Salipiger sp. CCB-MM3: one gene and its partner. The protein of the gene in region 2 interacts with the protein of the main gene of each other region in a pairwise test. Links are inferred from orthologs where the notes say so. Each region holds a gene or a part of one and is shown on either strand. Other genes may lie near its edges.

Region 1 (9,942 bases), 1.6 Mb from region 2 along the record:
CGAGCGGCACGAAGGACATCGAAGCCTCGTCGCTCGTGCTCGAGCCGCTGGGCCGCTACACCGAGACCGGCGCGCTGGTCCCGTTCCTGGCTGAAGAGATTCCCACCGTCGAAAACGGCGGCGTGGCGGAAGACCTGAAGTCGATCACCTGGAAGCTGAAAGAGGGCCTGCTGTGGTCCGACGGCTCGCCGGTGACCTCGGCTGACGTGAAATTCACCGCAGACTACTGCATGAACCCCGAAGGCGGCTGCGCGCAGCTGGCGAAGTTCGACCACATCACTTCGATCGACACCCCTGACGATCTGACCGTGGTGGTAAGCTTCGACAAAGCCATGCCGAACCCCTACGGCCCCTTCATGGGCGGCCAGTCCCCGATCCTGCAAAAGGCGCAGTTCGAGAACTGCGTGGGCGCGGCAGCCTCGACCTGCACCGAGGCCAACTTCAATCCGATCGGCACCGGCCCCTTCGTGGTCGACGAGTTCAAGCCGAACGACGTGATCTCGCTGTCTGCAAACCCCAACTACCGTGACCCCGCGAAGCCCGCTTTCGCCACCGTCACGCTGAAGGGCGGCGGCGATGCGGAATCGGCGGCCCGCGCGGTTCTGCAGACCGGCGAGTTCGACTACGCGTGGAACCTGCAGCTGGCCCCCGACGTCCTCGCCTCCATGGCTGAAGGCGGCGCTGGCACCCCCGTCTCTGCTTTCGGCACCCTGGTCGAACGTCTCGAGATGAACATGACCGACCCGTCGCCGGACCTGCCCGAGGGCGAGCGCGCCACCGTCGCGCATCCGCACCCGATCCTGTCCGACTTCAAAGTCCGCAAGGCGCTCTCGATGGCCATCGACCGCAACCTGCTGACCGAGATCGGCTATGGTCAGGCTGGCCGCGCCACCTGTAACCTCGTGCCCGCGCCCGAGCTTTACGCCTCGGACAACACCGAATGTCTGACCCAGGACCTCGAAGGCGCCAAGGCGCTGCTCGAAGAAGCGGGCTGGACCGACAGCGATGGCGACGGTGTGCGTGAGAAGGACGGCGAGAAGCTGAGCCTGCTTTACCAGACCTCGACCAACGCCGTGCGTCAGGACTTCCAGGCCCTGATCAAGGATTGGTGGCGCCAGATCGGTGTCGAAACCGAACTGCGCAACGTCGACGCTTCGGTGTTCTTCGGCGGTGACCCGGGCTCGCCCGACACCTTCCAGAAGTTCTATGCCGACGTCGAAATGTACGCGAACAACTTCGACGGCACCGACCCACAGTCTTATCTGCAGATGTACCGCTGCGGCAACGAGCCCAAGCCGTCCTCGCAGTGGCAGGGTGAGAACATCAACCGCTTCTGCAACGAAGAGTATGATGCTCTGCTCGACGAGCTGGCGCAGACCGGCGAGCTGGAAAAGCGCGGCGAACTGGCCAAGAAGCTGAACGACATCATCACCAAAGAGACGATGACCATCGTTCCGCTGGTCGACCGTGGCCGCGTGTCGGCGCATTCCAACACGCTGGGCGGTGTCATCCTGAACACCTGGGACAGCGAGCTCTGGAACGCCGCCGACTGGTATCGCACCGAAGGCTGATCCCCTGACACGCACGTCCCCGCCCGGCGCGGGGACGTGCCCTTTTTCGGAAGGTCTGCCCGTGACCTCACCTCTCCGGAACCCGAACCCCGGCACCCTGCCCCGGTTCACTGACGCGGCCGCTGCCGCCTCACGGCGACAGCCGGTTCCGCCGCACGGGCCCCACAACAAAGACACGGAATTCATGACGCACACAGCCCGCATCCATGACCGGTGCCGGACGCGCGCGCTGCATTCGCAGCAAGGACGCGCCCGCCGCCTCGCCCGCGAGGTCCGCACATGCTGACCTATGCGATCCGACGCCTCGTCCTTTCGGTCCCGACGCTGCTGTTCATCAGCTTCGTGATCTTCATGCTGCTGCAGCTTGCGCCGGGCGATCCCATGGCGCAGGTGCCGCTGACGGTGCCGCCCGAGGTGAAGCAGAAGATGCGCGAGGCGCTTGGCGTCGGCGAGCCGGCGCTGGTGCAATACTGGAAATGGCTGGTGCAGGTGTTCTGGACCGAGCCGAAAATCTTTATCGACTGGCTGACCCGCGACACTTGGCTGCTTGGATGGCTGCCCGACACGCATCTCTATCAGGGTGAGCTGCGGGTGATCTCCTGGCAGACCCGCTCGCCGGTGATGGACATCGTGCTGCAGCGTATCCCGCAGACGCTCTGGGTCGTTGGCCTGAGCTATGTCGTGGGCGTGCTGATCGCCCTGCCGATCGGCATCTACTCGGCCTACCGGCAGTATTCGGTCTTTGACCAAGCCGGGACGTTCATCACCATGGTCGGCTTCTCGATCCCGCCGTTCTTCACCGGGCCGCTGCTGATCGTGATCTTTTCGGTCTACCTTGGCTGGTTCCCGTCGATCTACGACACCACCCACGTGGTGAATGACTGGGAAAGCTTCAAGTTCCAGCTTCTGCAGATGATCATGCCGGTGATGGTGCTGGCGCTGCAGACCACCGCGCAGCTGTCGCGCTACATGCGCGCCTCGATGCTCGACAATCTCAATCAGGACTATGTGCGCACCGCCCGCGCCAAGGGCCTGTCCGAGGCCGTGGTGGTGATGATCCACGTGCTGCGCAACTCGATGATCCCGGTGATCACCGTGATCGCGCTTGGCGTCCCGGCGATCTTCGGCGGCGCGATCATCACCGAGAACGTCTTCAAGGTGAACGGCATCGGCCAGCTTCTGATCACCGCGCTCTTCGCCAATGACCTGCCGATGGTGATGACGCTGACCTTCATCTTTGCCGTGCTGATCGTGGCCTTCAACCTGATCGCCGACATCCTCTATGGCCTTCTCGACCCGAGGATCCGCTATGACTGAGCCCGTTCCCGCATCCCCCGCCCCGATCGAGGCCCTGCGCGACAAGGGTCCGGACAAGCCGCCGCGTTCGAAGTGGAAGGACGTCTGGAGCCAGTTCCGCAAGCACAAGGGCGCGATGATCGGGGGGTTCTTCCTGATCTTCATCACCTTGGGTGTACTGATCGGCCCCTATCTGTGGACGCTCGATCCGCAGGCGCTGGACATCCGCGCCAAGGACATGCGCCCGGTCTACACCGCACTCTGGGACAGCACCGCCAAGACCAGCTGGGCGCATCCGCTGGGCAGCGACCAGCTGGGCCGTGACAACCTCTCGCAGCTGATCGCGGGCGGGCGCGCCTCGATGGCCGTGGGCTGGGCGGCGATGATCCTGTCGCTGGTGATCGGCGCGGGCGTCGGCGTGCTGGCGGGCTATTTCCGCAAGCTCGACGGCCCGCTGATGCGCCTGACGGACCTGTTCCTGTCGCTGCCGATCCTGCCACTGCTGCTGGTGGCCGTGACGCTGTTCCGCCAGCCGTTGCGCGCCAACTTCGGCCCCGAGGGTGGCATGTTCATCCTCATCGTCACCGTTGTCGGCATCACCTCGTGGATGCCCACGGCACGCATCGTGCGCGGCGACGTGCTGGCGCTGAAAGAGCGCGAGTTCGTGCTCGCGGCGCGCTCGATCGGCACCAAGCCGTTCCAGATCATCAAGCGCCACCTGCTGCCGAACGTGCTCTCGCCGATCATGGTCTCGGCGACGCTGGGCCTCGCCACGGCGATCATCACCGAGAGCGCCCTGTCGTTCCTCGGCGTGGGCTTTCCGTCGGACTTCCCGACCTGGGGCAAGATGCTGGCTGACGCGGTGGCGCGGATGGAAGACTTCCCCGAGCGGGTGATCCTGCCCGGCATCGCCATCTCGCTGACCGTGCTGGGGGTGAACTACCTCGGCGACGGCCTACGCGACGCGCTCGACCCACGCATCCGCGGCCGCTGAGCGGCGCGCCAGCAGGGTCCGCTATCGGGGCGGGAGGCACGAGCCTCCCGCCCCTTTTTCGTGCGCGTCCTGCCCTCTCCCGGCGCTGCATAGTCGGCACTGCAGAAGATGCGTATTTGGAAAAAGAAGAAGACCCTGTCTCCTAAAGCCGCGCCTGGTCCCTTCTTCTCTTTGAAAATACGCCGGGGTGAATTGGCCGCAGGCCAAGAGGGGCAGCGCCCCTCCACGCCCCGCCATCGGCAGAGCCTTCGGAAAAAAGGCGGAGGGTTTCCCCTCCGCCTTATCGATCCCGTTAAACCGTAGCGCCGTTCAGTAGAGGCCGCCGGAGCTGAGCGTGCCGAAGGAGGCCTTCGGGCCCACCGTCGCCTTGCGCCCGGTGGAGGTGGTGACCTCGCGCGGGCGGGTCGAGCCGTCGGGCTGGATCATGTCGAAATTGCCCGACATCGCCCAGCCGCCGTCGAGCTGGATGCCAAAGAGCGGCTCTTCGCCCGAGCGGAAACATTCGGCCACCACGTTCGGCCCCGAAGCATCCGGCCCCAGACGCGCGCCGGTGAAACGGTCCATGTTGAGGAAGTTACAGGCGGGCGGCACTTTGAACTGGCCGCCGCCGTATTTCTCGACCGCCTTGAGCATGAAACGGTTGAACACCGGCCCGCACATGCCGCCGCCCGAGGCGCCCCGACCCAGCGGGCGCGGCGTGTCATAGCCGATGTAACAGCCCGCCACGATGTTCGAGGTGAAGCCGAGCATCCACACGTCCTTGGCATCGTTGGTGGTGCCGGTCTTGCCCGCGGTGGGCACCGGCAGGTTCACCGTGCGCGAGGCGGTGCCGCGCTGCACCACACCCTGCATCATCGAGGTGAGCTGATATGCGGTGACCGCATCCATGATCCGGTCGCGGTTGTTGCGGATGTCCGGGCCACGGCCCGGCGGCAGGTTCGGATCGGCGCAATCGAGGCAGCTGCGCTCGTTGCCTTTTTGATACTCATGGTTGTAGACCGTCCGGCCATAACGGTCCTGCACCCGGTCAACCAGCGTCGGCTCGACCCGCTCGCCGCCGTTGGCGAACATCGCATAGGCCGAGATCATCTTGTAGAGCGTGGTCTCATCCGCCCCGAGCGCGTTGGCCAGCACCCGGCCCATGTGGTCATAGACCCCGAACTTCTCGGCGTAGCGCCCCACTGTGTCCATGCCGATCTCTTGTGCGAGACGGATGGTCATCAGGTTCCGCGACTGCTCGATGCCGGTGCGCAGCGGCGTCGGGCCGTAGTAGGTGTTCGACGCATTCTTCGGCCGCCAGACGCCCTGCGGCGTGTCGATCTCGATCGGGGCGTCGATGATCACCGTGGAGGGCGAGAACCCCGAGTCCAGCGCCGCGGCGTAGACGAAGGGCTTGAAGCTGGAACCGGGCTGGCGCAGCGCCTGCGTGGCGCGGTTGAACACCGAGTTCTGGTAGCTGAAGCCACCCTGCATGGCGATCACCCGGCCAGTGTTCACGTCCATCGCCATGAAGGCGCCCTGCACGCGCGGCACCTGCCGCAGCGTCCAGCGGATGAACGAGCCATCCTGATCGGTGACCATGGCGCGCACATGTACCACGTCGCCGCGCTTGAAATTGTCGGCAAAGCTGCCGCGGATCCAAGAGATGTCTTCGCGCGGCACCACCGAGGGGCGCTCCGCCGTGTCCGGTGTGTCCTCGATGCCAAGGCGCATCTGGCTGTCGCCCACCTCCAGCACCACCGCCGGCAGCCACTGGCTTTCGAGGTCGATGTCGCGCGCAATCGGCACCGACGCCAGCGCCGCGCGCCAGTCCTCTTCCGAGCCGAGGCTCTCTTCGGGGATGGTCTTGCCGGAGCCGCGCCAGCGGCCCAAGCTGCGGTCATAATCCTCGAGTGCGATGCGCAGCGACTGCGCCGCCTCCACCTGCATCTCGGGGTCGAGCGTCGCGCGCACCGACAGGCCGCCCGAGAAGAACTCGCCCTCGCCGAACTCGGTGGTCAGCTGGCGGCGGATCTCGTCGGTGAAATAATCACGCGGCGGCAGCGACTTCTGATAGGGCTCGAAATCGCCGTTCTGCACCGAGCGCAGCGGCTGGCTGACCTCGGTCTCATAGGTGGCCGTGTCGATATAGCCGTTCTCGCGCATCTCGCGCAGCACGTAGTTGCGGCGGTCGAGCAGGCGCTGCTTGTTGCGCACCGGGTGAAAGTCCGACGGCGCTTTCGGCATCGAGGCGAGCATCGCCGCCTCATGCGGGGCAAGCTCGGAAAGGCTCTTGTTGAAATAGGTCTGCGCCGCAGCGGTCACGCCATAGGAGTTTTGACCGAGGAAAATCTCGTTGAGATAAAGCTCGAGGATCTTGTCCTTGCTCAGCGTCTCTTCGAGGCGCGAGGCTAGGATGATCTCCTTGATCTTGCGCTCGATCTTGCGGTCGCCAGAGAGCAGGAAGTTCTTCATCACCTGCTGGGTGATGGTCGACGCGCCGCGGACATCGCGGCCACGAGTGCGCACCGCGTCGAAGGCGGCGGCGGCGATGCCGCGCACGTCATAGCCGTGGTGCTCGTAGAAGTTCTTATCCTCGGCGGAGATGAAAGCTTCCTTGACGAGATCGGGGATCTGGTCGGCCGGGGTGAAGAGGCGCCGCTCCTGCGCAAACTCGTCAATGATCTGACCTTCTTGCGAGTAGATGCGCGAGATCGTCGGCGGCGTGTATTGCGCAAGGCTTTCATGGCTTGGCAGGTCGCGGCCATAGATCCAGAAGACCGCGCCGATAGACAGCGCGACCGCCATAACTCCCAGAGTAATGACGCTGAAGATGGCCCCGAAGAACGAGAGAATGAACCTGGTCACAAGCAATGCCCCTTTGGATTGCAGCCCCATTATACAACGCGCGGGCTCAGGTCAAAACACAAGGCTGCCAGAGGGCAGCCCGGAACGGCGGTCTCATGCCGGAGCGCGCCGTTCACGCGCCCAGTCGCATCGCCTCATGCCGTCCTAATACCGCCGCCTATTGCCGCCGCAGGCGCGCCAAGGCTTCGTCTTCGATCGCCCATGCGTCGATCCCGTCGCGGATCCCCGCCGCCATGCCCGCGCGCCATGCCGGATCCTGCAGATGATTTAGGTCTTCGGCGGTCGACAGGAACCCCACTTCGATCAGCACCGAGGGGATATCGGCGGCCTTGAGCACCGAGAAGCCCGCCTGCCGCAGCGGGCGTTTGTGCACCTGCCCCACCGCGTTGCGGATGCCCGACACCAGTTGCCGTGCCAGCGCCTTGCCGCGGGGCGCATTGTCGAGCCGCGCCAGATCCATCAGCACATTGGCGACCCGGTCGTCGGAACCCGAAAGGTCGAGCCCGGCAAGAATGTCGTCGCGGTCGTGGCGCTCGGCCAGCGCGGCGGAGGCGGCATCCGAGGCATCCTCGGCCAGCGTGTAGACCGTGGCGCCATGGGCGATGCCCTGCTCGATGGCGTCGGCATGCAGCGAGATGAAGAGATCGGCGCGTGCGTCATGCGCCAGCGCCACCCGCCCTTCGAGCGAAACAAAGACATCCGCATCGCGGGTCATCAGCACCTCATAGCCCGCCCGGCGCAGCACGTCGCGCAGATCGCGCGCGAAGGTCAGCATGAGGTTGGCCTCGGCGTGCCCGTCGCGCTGCGCGCCCGGATCAATGCCGCCGTGCCCCGGATCGAGGACGATGCGCAGCGGCGCGCCCGGGTTGCGCAGCGGCGCGGCCTTGGCCTTGGCTGGCGGCAGGTCCCAGCGCGGATCGCGCGGCACGCCGGAGTGCGCGGCCATCTCGGCGGCGCTCGCCCTGGCCAGCGTCAGGCGCAGCGTCGCGGCCCCGGTCTCTTCCGAGACCTTCATCCCTGCCTTGTCGATGATCATCGGCTGCGACAGCTCGGCCACCAGCCGCGACCAGCCCGAGCGGAACGGCCCCATGCGCAGCGCGCTTACCGCCTCGGCGCGGTCCATCGCCGCCGCATCCGCGCCGGTCCAGTCGACCTCGCGGAAATCCAGCACCAGCCGCGCCGGATCGGTCAGCGTGAAGGCCCGCCACGGCACGCCCTGACTCAGATCGAGGGTCAGTTCGGCACCGCTGCGGCCATGATCCTCGGCGCCGCCGTCCAGCAGACGCGCCTGCCCGCCAAGCCCGGCGCTCTGCGCCTGCGCGCCGTTTTGGCCGGGCGTGGTGCCAAGCATGGCGCAGAACACGCCCGCCGCGATGATCCGGAAAATACTGCTCATCCGCCTGTCTGTCTTTTTGTGGTTGGGCTAGAGCCTAGCAGTCCCGGCCCGGATTCGCACCAGCTTCGCGGCGGGTGCGATGATCACATTGCGGCGCGGCGGGGCTGGTGCGGCTCAGCCTCGGCTTGCCATGAAGGTCTTGAGCCGCGCCAGCCCCTCTTCGATCTCTGCCGTGCCGCGCGCATAGGAAAAGCGCAGCGTCCCCGCCCCGCGCGCCGGATCGAAATCGAGGCCCGGCGTTACCGCGACACCGACCTTCTCGAGGATCTCGGCAGCAAAGGCGCGGCTGTCGCTCGTCAGATGGCTGACGTCGGCATAGACGTAGAAGGCGCCATCGGGCGGCGCGATCCGATCAAAGCCCGCCTTGGGCAGCCCCTCCATCATCAGCGCGCGGTTCTTGGCGTAGACCGCAAGGTTGGCCTGCAGTTCCTCGGTCGCGTCCATCGCGGCAAGTGCGGCGACCTGCGAGGCGTTGGGCGCGCAGATGAAAAGATTCTGCGCCAGCCGCTCGAACTGACGCACCTGCGCCTCGGGGACCACCAGCCAGCCGACCCGCCAGCCGGTCATCGAGAAATACTTCGAGAAGGAGTTGATCACGCAGACATCGTCGGAGACCTGCAGCGCCGTCACCGGCTTCTTGTCGTAGTCGATGCCGTGGTAAATCTCGTCCGACAGGAACGACGCGCCGCGCGCCTGCACCGCCTCGACCAACTCCGCCAGTTCGGGCTTGCCCAGCATGGTGCCCGTGGGGTTGCTGGGCGAGGCGACCATGGCGCCCTCATAGCCCACCCCGGCTAGGTCCTGCGGGGTCAGCTGATAGCGGTTCTCGGCGGAGGTCTGCACTTCGACCGGGCGCAGGTCCAGCGCCTTGAGGATCTGCCGGTAGGATGGATAGCCCGGCGCCCCCAGTGCCACCCGGTCGCCCGCGTCGAAGAGCGCCGAGAAGGCAAGGATGAAGCCCCCCGAAGAGCCCGGCGTGACCACCACCCGCTCGGGGTTCAGATCGACGTCATACCATTCGCCGTAAAGCCGCGCGATGCGCGCCCGCAGTTCGGGAATGCCAAGCGCCACGGTGTAGCCGAGGGCATCGCTCTCCATCGCGTCGGCCAGCGCCTTGCGGGCCGCCTCGGGCGCGGGCGAGCTGGGCTGGCCCACTTCCATATGGATGATGTGGCGGCCTGCCGCCTCGGCGGCGCGGGCCTGCTCCATCACATCCATCACGATGAAGGGATCAACTGCCCCGCGGCTTGAGTTTCGCATGTCTCTCTCCCATGGTGACCCGGCACGACGCCTCCGGGCGGAGTACGAAGCTTCAAAGGGAGGGTCAATGCCGCGCGCCACGCTGCGCTTGGTTGCAACGCTCTGCGCCCTGGCCCTGCTGCTGGTGGCGCCCTCTGCGCGTTCCGCCACGCTTTTGCGCGACGCCGACATCGAACACGCACTGACCCAGCTGAGCGCTCCGGTGCTGCGCGCCGCCGGGCTGAGCCCGGGACAGGTGCAGGTGATGGTCGTGCAGGACGACCGGCTGAACGCTTTCGTCGCCGACCCCAGCCATATCTTCGTGAATTCCGGCCTGCTGATGAAACTGCCAAGCGCCAAGGCGCTGCAGGCGGTGCTGGCGCATGAGGCCGCGCATATCACCGGTGGGCACATCACCCGGCGGCTCGGCAATATACGGGCGGCGCGCAACGCCGCCGGTCTGGGCATGGTGCTGGCGGTCGCCGCAGGTGCCGCCTCGGGCAGTGCCGACGCCGCGGCCGGGCTGCTGATCGGCGCGCAAAGCTCGGCGCTGCGCAGTTTCCTCGGCCATACCCGCGCCGAGGAAAGCTCGGCCGATA
Region 2 (9,785 bases):
CCGCAGTGCTCGGGGGCCGTCCGGGGATGATCTCGGGGGCCACCGGGGCGCTTGCTGTGGTCATGGTGGCGCTGGTCGCCGATCACGGCATCGAATATCTGTTTGCCACCGTGGTGCTGATGGGCATCCTGCAGATCATCGCCGGGGCGCTGCATTGGGGCAAGTTCATCCGTCTGGTGCCGCATCCGGTGATGCTCGGCTTCGTCAACGGGCTGGCCATCGTGATATTCATGGCGCAGTTGACCCAGTTCAAGGTGCCGGGCACCGCGCAGCCCGGCGTGTCGCCCGGCGAATGGCTTTCGGGTCTGCAGCTTTGGACCATGCTGGCGCTTGTGGCGCTGACCATGGCGGTCATCTGGCTGCTGCCCAAGGTGACCAAGATCATTCCCGCGCCGCTGGCGGGCATCGCGGTGACCGCTGCCATCGTCATCGCCTTCGGCCTCGATGTGCCGCGGGTGGGGGATATGGCCTCGATCGAGGGCAGCTTCCCGCCGTTCCACATTCCGGCGGTGCCGCTGAATCTGGAGACGCTGCACATCATCCTGCCCTACGCGGTGATCCTTGCGGCGATCGGCCTGATCGAGAGCCTGCTGACGCTCAACCTCGTGGGCGAGATGACCGGCCAGCGCGGCGGCGCCAGCCAAGAGTGCATCGCGCAGGGCACCGCCAATGTGGTCACCGGCTTCTTCGGCGGCATGGGCGGCTGCGCGATGATCGGCCAGTCGATGATCAACGTGAACTCCGGCGGACGCACCCGCATCGCCGGTATTGTCGCGGCGCTGTTCCTGCTGTCCTTCATCCTCTTCGCCTCACCGCTGATCGAGATCATTCCGCTGGCAGCGCTTGTTGGCGTGATGTTCATGGTGGTGATCGGCACCTTCGCGTGGAACTCGCTGCGCATTCTGTTCCGCGTGCCGCTGACCGACGCGTTCGTCATCGTGCTGGTGACCGTGGTGACGGTCTTTGAAGACCTTGCGGTGGCGGTGGTCGTCGGCGTCATCGTCTCGGCGCTGGCCTATGCGTGGAACAACGCGCGGCGCATCCATGCCAAGAGCTACACCACGCCCGAGGGCGCGCGAGTCTACCAGATCCAGGGCCCGCTGTTCTTTGGCTCGACCGATGGCTTTGCCGAGATCTTCGACGTCGACGGCGACCCCAAGTCGGTGATCGTAGATTTTGCCGACAGCCGCGTGGTCGACCAGTCGGCGCTGCAGGCGATCGAGGCGCTGGCGGCGAAATACGAAGCCGCGGGCAAGAAGCTGCAGCTGCGCCACCTGTCGCGCGACTGCCACCGCCTGCTGACCAAGGCCGGGCATCTGGTGGTCGACAGCGATGACGATCCCGATTATGCGCTGGCCGCCGATTATCACGTGCGTACGGGCATCCTCGGCGGGCACTGAGCTCTGAAAGCCAGGCACGAAAAAGGGCGCTGCGAGAGATCGCGGCGCCCTTTTTATGTCCGATAGAGGGTCAGAGAGGAGAGGGGCTCTGCCCCCAAGGCGCTGCGCGCCTCCCCCCGGGATACTTCTGCCAAGAGGAAGGAGCGAATCTCGGGCTTCCTTTTGGAGTAAATATCGCCGCCGGAGGCAGGCCGGAGCGCGCCGCCAGCGGGAGGTTCGAGAAGACGGCTCAGGCGCCGACGCTGGCGCGGATGGCGCGGATGTTTTCGCCGTAGGGCGCGGGGTTCTCGACTGAGCCGCCGCGGAACACGGCAGAGCCTGCGACCAGCACATCGGCGCCAGCTTCGAAAACCAGCGGCGCTGTGCTGGGATCGACACCGCCGTCGATCTCGATGTGGATCTCGCGATCGCCGATCATCTCGCGCAGTTTGCGCACCTGTGCCACTTGGCTGTGGATGAACTTCTGCCCGCCGAAGCCGGGGTTCACGGTCATCAGGCAGACGAGATCACACAGATCAAGCAGCGGGGCGGCAGCTTCGACCGGCGTGCCGGGGTTGAGCGCGAGTCCCGCCTTGGCACCGGTGGCGCGGATCGCCTGAAGCGTGCGGTGGGTGTGTGCACCCGCTTCGAGATGGGCGGTGATGATGTCGGCACCGGCGTCGGCGAAGGCCTCGATGTACGGATCCACCGGCGCGATCATCAGGTGCACATCCATCACCGTCGAGATATGCGGGCGGATCGCTTTGACCAGCGGCGGGCCGAAGGTGAGGTTGGGGACGAAATGCCCGTCCATCACATCGACATGGATCCAGTCGGCGCCCTGCGCCTCGACGGCGCGGATCTCGGCGCCGAAGTTGGCGAAATCGGCGGACAGGATGGACGGGGCGATCTTCAGCGAGCGATCGAAGGTCTCGGGCAGGGGCATGGCGGCAGCATCTCCAGTTCAGATGCGCCGCGCCTTATCAGTATCCCGCGTCCCGGTCCACAAGATGCAGCAAGGGCTCGCCTGTGACGCCGCGCCGCACGTTCTCGGCGATGACCCGCGAGGCCGAGTCCGCGCGCGTCTCGGCGGCGATATGCGGCGTGACGGTGACCTTGGGGTGATCCCAGAACGGATGGTCCTGCGGCAGCGGTTCGATCCGGAACACGTCGAGCGTGGCGTGGCCCAAACGGCCGCTGTCCAGCGCTGCCAGCAGGGCCTCGTCGTCGATCAGCTGGCCGCGGCCGGGGTTGACGATGCAGGCCCCCTCCGCCAGCTGCGCAAGCTCTGTGGCCCCCAGCGTGTTCTCGGTCTGCGGGGTGAAGGGCAGCAGCGTGACGACGATCTGCGCGCCCGCCAGTGCCTCGCTCAGCCCCTCGGAGCCCGACAGGCAGCGCAGGCCTTCGATCTCGCGCGGGGTTCGGCTCCAGCCGGTGACCGGAAAGCCGATCTGCGCCAGTTGCCGGGCGCAGGCGCGGCCCAGCATGCCGAGGCCCAGCACCGTGACGGGACGCTCGCGCGCCAGTGGCGGCGCCTTGTTCACCCAGGCATGCGCCGGGTTCACGATATGCGCGTCCATCCCAAGGTGGTGGCGCAGCACATGTCCGGTGACATATTCCACCATGCCCTGAGTCAGCCCTTCGTCATCGACCATCCGCGCCAGCGGCACGGTGAGCTTGGGATTGCCGACGATCTTTTCGACCCCGGCCCAGAGGCTCAGCACCGCCTTGAGGCGTGGAAAGGGCGTGAAGTCCGTCAGGCCCGAGGAGGGCGCGTAGACCACGTAATCGACCTCTTCGGCGGGAATGTCGCGGGCGAGGCGGTAGTCGATCCCGGTGGCGTCCAGCGCCTCGGTCAGCGGCGCGCGATAGGCGTCCCAGGCGTCTTCCGGGGCGGCGAAGAGGATGGTGGTGGTCATGGAAGTCCTTGATAGTTCTCAGCGGGGCCGATGGATACAGGCACTCTGTACCAGTCCGAAGGCGATCATCAACACCAGCATCGCCGAGCCGCCATAGCTGACCATCGGCAGCGGCACGCCGACCACCGGCGCGAGGCCCATGACCATCGACATGTTGACCGCGAAATAGAGGAAGAAGGTCAGCCCGATGCCCAGCGTCAGCAGCGAGGAGAAGCGGTCGCGGTTGCGCAGCGCGGCAAAGATGCAGAACAGCAGGATCAGCACGTAGAGCGTCAGCAGCGACATGCCTCCGACAAAGCCGAACTCCTCGGCCAGCGTGTTGAAGATGAAATCGGTGTGTTTTTCGGGCAGGAAGTTTAGCCGTGACTGGGTGCCCTGCATGAAGCCGCGCCCGGTCCAGCCGCCCGAGCCCATGGCGATCTTGGCCTGCGTGATGTGATAGCCCGCGCCAAGCGGATCGGTCGAGGGATCGAGGAACGTGTCGATGCGCTTGAACTGATAGTCCTTGAGCAGCTGCCAATCGGTGCCGCGCGACTCAAAGACCGTGTAGATCGTGCCCACGCCCGCGGCGATCACCACCGCGAAATAGGCCCAATGTACCCCGGCGAGGAACATGATCAGACCGCCGCCGATCATCAGCAGCAGCGCGGTGCCGAGGTCGGGCTGGATCAGCGTCAGCCCGGTGGGTGCGAGGATCAGCAGGATCGGCAAGAACACCCAGAGGGGGCGCGAGGTCTTCTTCAGCGGCAGCCAGTCGTAATAGGCCGCCAGCACCATCACCAGCGAGATTTTCATCAGCTCGGAGGGCTGCAGCCGCATGAAGCCGATGTCGATCCAGCGCTGCGCGCCCATGCCCACGGTGCCGAAAAGTTCCACCGCCACGAGCAGCGCCAGCGAGCCGAGGTAGGCGAGCACCGACAGGTTGCGCCAGAGCCAGATCGGCACCATCGCGACGACGAACATCGCCGCGAGGCCGAGGCCAAAGCGCTTCATCTGCGGCTCGGCCCATGTGTCGAGCCGTCCGCCCGCCACCGAGTAGAGCATCAAAAAGCCGACGCAGGCCACGGCGGTCAGCAGGATCACCAGCGGCCAGTTGATATAGAGGACCTTGCGCCAGCCCGTGGGCGTGGTCTTGACGTTATATTCGAGATAGCTCACGCGCGCCCCCGGACCTGTTCCGCGCGTTCCCGGCGCTCGCGATCGAGCCGTTCCTGCAGTTCCTTGATCTTCTCGTGGTCGGACGAAGGGTAGGCATCAAGCGGCGGCGTGCCGCCATAGAGCGCCTGCAGCGCCACATCGCGCAGGATGGGGGCCCCCGCCGAGGAGCCGCCGCCGCCGTGTTCGACGACGACCGAGACCGCGATGCGCGGCGCGTTGACCGGCCCATAGCCCACAAAGAGCGCGTGATCTCGCTCGACCCATGGCACGTCTTCGTTGCTGACCACGCGGTTGCGCACCTGAGCCGTGCCGGACTTGCCCGCGAGTTCGTAGCCCTCGGCCACCGAACGCGAGCGATAGCCGGTGCCGCGGGAGGTGTTCATCACCGACGACATGCCCTTGCGTACCCAGCGCAGGTGGTTGGGGTTGATGTCGAGGTCCTGCCCGCCGACAACTTCGGTTTCGACGCCGTCGATTGTCTTCACCAGCCGCGGGTGGATCTCGCGCCCGGTCGAGATGCGCGCGGTCATGATCGCCAGCTGCAGCGGCGAGGTCAGCACGAAGCCCTGTCCGATCGAGGCGTTGACCGTATCGCCGATCAGCCAGCCCTTGCCGCGCTCACGCTGTTTCCAGTCTTTGTCGGGCATGATGCCCGAGGTGACCGCCGACATGGGCACATCCGGCGAGGCACCAAGGCCCAGCCGCCGCCCGACGTCGGCGATACGGTCGATGCCAACCTTCAAAGCCACGTCGTAGAAGAACACGTCGCAGCTTTGCTGCAGCGCCTGTTCGAGGTTCAGGTGGCCGTGGCCGCGGCGCTTCCAGCAGTGGAACCGGCGCGAGCCGACCTCCATGTGACCCGGGCACCAGACCGTGTCGTCGGGCGAGAGCACGCCAGCCTCGAGCGCCGCCAGCGCGGTGACCATCTTGAAGGTCGAGCCGGGCGGGTAGGCGTCCTGCACGGTTTTCGACGCCAGCGGGCGGTGATCGTTCTCGCGTAGGATCGAATAGTCGCCCACCGAGATGCCGCGCACGAATTTGTTGGGATCGTAAGAGGGGGCCGAGGCAATCGCCAGCAGATCGCCCTTTTCCACGTCCATAACCACGCAGGAGGCGGATTCATGCCCCAGACGAGCCTGCACATAGTCCTGCAGATCGGCATCGATGGTCAGCTGGATGTCTGCGCCGCTGTCGCCCTCGCGGCGGTCAAGCTCGCGCATGACGCGGCCCACGGCGTTCACTTCGACGCGCTTAGCACCGGCCTTGCCGCGCAGCTGTTCCTCGTATTTCGACTCGACCCCAACCTTGCCGATCTGGAAGCGCGGGATGCGCAGCACCGGCTCGGGGTCCTCATATTTGGCAAGATCGCGCTCGGAGACCGGGCCGACATAGCCCACCACATGGGCGAAGTTGCCGTGCTGCGGATAGAAACGCGAAAGGCCGACTTCGGGCGTGACGCCGGGCAGGGCGGGGGCATTGACCGCGACGCGGCTGATTGCTTCCCAGCTCACGCGGTCGGCGATGGTGATCGGCAGGAAGGGCGCCGAGCGGCGCATCTCGGCCAGCGCGCGGTTAAGCTCGTCCTCGTCCAGTTCGACCAGTGCCGAGAGCTTGGCGATCACATCCTCGACGTCGCCGGCATCCTCGCGGACGATGGTGATGCGGTAGGTCGGCGTGTTCTCGGCGACGACCTTGCCTTTGCGGTCGAAGATGCGGCCCCGGCTCGGCGGGATCAGGCGGATGTTGATCCGGTTCTCTTCGGCCAGCAGGCGGAACTCATCGGCCTGATCGACCTGCATGTGGTGCATGCGCAGCCCGAGCATCCCGGCAAAACCAAGCTGCGCGCCGCCCAGCAGCAGCGCGCGGCGCGAAATCCTGCGCCAGCTGTCGGCGCTGTCCTTCTGGGTGCGTTTCACATCGGCCTCCCCGCGTGGTCGAAATCGCCCGGCGCCATGCGGCGGACGCCGAACAGCCCCTGCGACAGCAGGACGATCAAAGGATAGCAGATCACCGTCATGGCGTATCGCATGAGCGCTAGGAAAGACGTTCCCTCGGGCACGATCAAGAGGGCCAGCGCCAGCCGGAACAGGATCGTGATGACCGCAAGCACCACCGCCACGGCGATCCACTCTTGCAAGAAGGTGGTTTCGCGGCGCGGGCGGTCGCGGGACTTGAGAAACTCCGTGGCCATCAGCACCAGCAGCGCCCAGAGACCGGGCGGGCGCTGGAACAGAAGATCGCCCAGCAGCATCACCGCCGCCACCAGCAGCGCGGGCACATAGTCAGGCCGGCGCAGCGCCCAGGCAAAGCACAGGGCGGTCAGCACGTCGGGACCGGCATAGCTCGCGGGCATGAGGTCAAGCGGCAGCAGATGGTAGAAGATCAGCGCAAAAGCCAGTGCGACAAAGGTGGCGCGCATCATCCAGACCTTGGCCGGGCGGCTGCTTTCAGCCATTTCCGGCCTCCGCCCCGTCCTCCTGCACGTCGCTGAGCGGCGGCACGGTGGGATCGGTCTCGGCCTCGGGGGCGCGGCTTTCGGGCGGATGCTCGGGCAGGATCAACCCAGAGGGGGCATTCACCCGGCGTGCGCCATGGTCGCGCAGCACCCGCAGGAACTCCAGCCGCTCGTAGTCGGCGGCGAGCCGGACCCGCAGACGTCCGCCCGGATCCTGCGCCACCTGTCCGATCAGGATGCCCGGTGGAAAGACCTCGCCGTCGCCCGAGGTGACGATACGGTCGCCGGGCTTCACCAGATCGGGGTTCTCGAGAAAGTCGATCGGCGGGTTGGCGCTGTTGTCGCCCACCACCATGGCGCGCTGGCCCGAGGGCTGGATCGTCGCCGGGATGCGGCTGGTGGCGTCGGTGAGCAGGATCACCCGCGCGGTGTTATTGCCGACGCCCGAGATGCGCCCGACAAGCCCGATGCCGTCCATCGTGGCCCAGCCATCGACGATGCCATCGCGCGAGCCCACGTTGATCAGCACCGACTGCCGGAACGGCGAGCCGCTGTCGGCCAGCACCACGCCGGTGATATAGGTCAGACGGGGATCAAGCTGCACATTGTTCAGGTCGCGCAGCTTGGCGTTCTCCTGCTCGAGCTGCAGCGCCGCCTCTTTCCACGCGGTCATCTGGCGCAATTCGCGCCGGAGTTCCTGATTTTGCTCGTGGATGCGCTGGTAGGATTGGAAGTCGCGCAGGATCTTCACTGCGCCGGTCACCGGCGCCATCGCCCAGTCGAAGCCCGGCATCACCGTGTCGATCACCTGCGCGCGAAAGCGTTCGACCCGCGGGCTGTCGATCCGCCACAGGATGAACAGCCCCGCAAGGCACAGGATCAGCACCGCCAGAAGCAGGCGCTTCAGCGGGCCGGAATAGTCTTCGCCATTGCTGCCGTTCTTCGCCATGTTCTTCACGCCGGAGCGTGCCTTGGAGCCGCCTTCGGAGCCTGTGTCCTACAGGCCGCGGAGGAGGGCGCATAGCCGTGCCGCGCGCCCTCCAACAGTTCTGCCGCAGTCGCAGCCGTCCGCAAAGCGATCAGCTGTCGTAATCGATCGCGTGCTGCAGCTGCTTTTCGTACTCGAGCGCCTTGCCGGTGCCGAGTGCCACGCAGTTCAGGCTCTCTTCGGCGATGGAGACGGCAAGACCGGTCTGCTCGCGCAGCGCCAGATCGAGATCGCCCAGCAGCGCGCCGCCGCCGGTGAGCATGACGCCGCGATCGACGATATCCGCCGCCAGATCCGGCGGGGTCGCCTCAAGCGCCGACATCACCGCCTCGCAGATCGCCTGCACCGGCTCGGCCAGCGCCTCGGCCACTTGGGCCTGGCTGATCTCGGTTTCCTTCGGCACGCCGTTCAGCAGGTCGCGGCCACGGATCTGCATCGAGCTGCCACGCCCGTCGTCGGGCATGCGCGCGGTGCCGATCGAGGTCTTGATCCGCTCGGCGGTGGCTTCGCCCACCAGAAGGTTCTGCTGACGGCGCAGATAGTTGACGATGGCCTCGTCCATACGGTCGCCGCCGACGCGGATCGAGCGCGCATAGACGATGTCGCCCAGCGACAGAACCGCCACCTCGGTGGTGCCGCCGCCGATGTCGACGACCATATTGCCGGTCGGATCGGTGATCGGCATGCCCGCACCGATGGCCGCGGCGATCGGCTCGGCAATCAGCCCGGCCTTGCGCGCGCCGGCGCTCAGCACCGACTGGCGGATCGCCCGCTTTTCCACCGGCGTGGCGCCATGCGGCACGCAGACGATGATCTTCGGCTTCGAGAAGGTCGAGCGCTTGTGCACCTTGCGGATGAAATGCTTGATCATCTCTTCCGCTGTGTCGAAGTCCGCGATGACGCCTTCGCGCATCGGCCGGATCGCTTCGATCGAGCCGGGGGTGCGCCCCAGCATCAGCTTTGCATCCTCGCCAACGGCCAGCACCTTCTTGACGCCGTCCTTGACGTGATAGGCCACAACCGACGGCTCGGACAGAATGATCCCGCGACCTTTCACGTAGACCAGCGTGTTCGCCGTGCCGAGGTCGATGGCCATGTCCGCCGAGAAGGCGCCCATGAGTCTGTCCAGTCCAAACATTAAGTAGTCCCGCCCCAGAAATACGCATTTTGGCCCTCGACTCCCTGCGAGCGAAGGCCGGGGTCTTATAAGGCCGGACGGGCGAGCAAAAAAGCCCCCCCCTTACGCAAATGCGCGTGAAATCGCGTGTGCACGGCCGCTGCCCGGGAATCGGGCGGTTTGAAAACATCGCTCCGGGCTGCCGGCGAAGGCGGTAACAGCCCCCAAACCAAGGAGATGGCGGGAAAGTTCCCTTCCTCTTGGCGAAAATATCCCGGGGGTGAGGCGCGCCGCGCCGAGGGGGCAGCGCCCCCTTCGCTTCGCATGTCGCTTTCCAACCATGGAAAGTCGGGGCGATCCTTCGGCGCTGCAGCATCGCCCGCTATGGATCCGGCAAATGCCTGCGGGAGATGCGGATAAATGAAGACAGACGTGAAAGCCCTGGTGGTTGGCGGCGGTGCCGTCGGAACCTCAATTGCCTACCATCTCGCCAAGGCGGGCTGGTCCGACGTGATGCTGCTCGAACGTGACGAGCTGACCTCGGGCTCGACTTGGCACGCCGCCGGCCTGCTGCCTTATTTTAACATGAGCTATGCCACCACGCATATCCACGACTACTCGATCAAGTTCTACAAGACGCTCGAGGAAGAGACCGGGCTGAACGCCGGTTTCTCGGTGGTCGGCAACCTGCGCATGGCCCAGACGCAGGCGCGGATGGACGAATACGAGCTTTATGCCACCACCGCAGACACCTGCGGCGTGCCCTATG

Evidence for each region.
Region 1: the proteins of mrdA (region 2) and AYJ57_RS12065 interact in binary tests that used the Escherichia coli proteins (3 or more experiments, as listed by UniProt). The link is inferred for Salipiger sp. CCB-MM3 from one-to-one orthologs.

What each region holds. Positions count from the first base shown.
Region 1 is NZ_CP014595.1:2,498,691-2,508,632, reverse strand. The notes cover bases 3,940-7,096. They hold AYJ57_RS12065 (penicillin-binding protein 1A), read right to left. Parts: upstream 6,709-7,096; coding sequence 4,171-6,708; downstream 3,940-4,170. Other genes in these bases: AYJ57_RS12060 (N-acetylmuramoyl-L-alanine amidase), read right to left, coding at 6,866-7,096. Outside these bases: AYJ57_RS12080 (peptide ABC transporter substrate-binding protein), read left to right, coding at 1-1,571; AYJ57_RS12075 (ABC transporter permease), read left to right, coding at 1,851-2,888; AYJ57_RS12070 (ABC transporter permease), read left to right, coding at 2,881-3,861; more of AYJ57_RS12060, read right to left, coding at 7,097-8,104; AYJ57_RS12055 (pyridoxal phosphate-dependent aminotransferase), read right to left, coding at 8,219-9,364; AYJ57_RS12050 (M48 family metalloprotease), read left to right, coding at 9,432-9,942. UniProt on the Escherichia coli protein: Cell wall formation. Synthesis of cross-linked peptidoglycan from the lipid intermediates.
Region 2 is NZ_CP014595.1:895,663-905,447, reverse strand. Bases 3,913-6,912 are described here. They hold mrdA (penicillin-binding protein 2), read right to left. Parts: upstream 6,373-6,912; coding sequence 4,453-6,372; downstream 3,913-4,452. Other genes in these bases: mreC (rod shape-determining protein MreC), read right to left, coding at 6,904-6,912; AYJ57_RS04375 (rod shape-determining protein MreD), read right to left, coding at 6,369-6,911; rodA (rod shape-determining protein RodA), read right to left, coding at 3,913-4,456. Outside these bases: AYJ57_RS04400 (SulP family inorganic anion transporter), read left to right, coding at 1-1,400; rpe (ribulose-phosphate 3-epimerase), read right to left, coding at 1,630-2,325; AYJ57_RS04390 (2-hydroxyacid dehydrogenase), read right to left, coding at 2,363-3,298; more of rodA, read right to left, coding at 3,317-3,912; more of mreC, read right to left, coding at 6,913-7,860; AYJ57_RS04365 (rod shape-determining protein), read right to left, coding at 7,991-9,037; AYJ57_RS04360 (GcvT family protein), read left to right, coding at 9,437-9,785. UniProt on the Escherichia coli protein: Catalyzes cross-linking of the peptidoglycan cell wall. Responsible for the determination of the rod shape of the cell. Is probably required for lateral peptidoglycan synthesis and maintenance of the correct diameter during lateral and centripetal growth.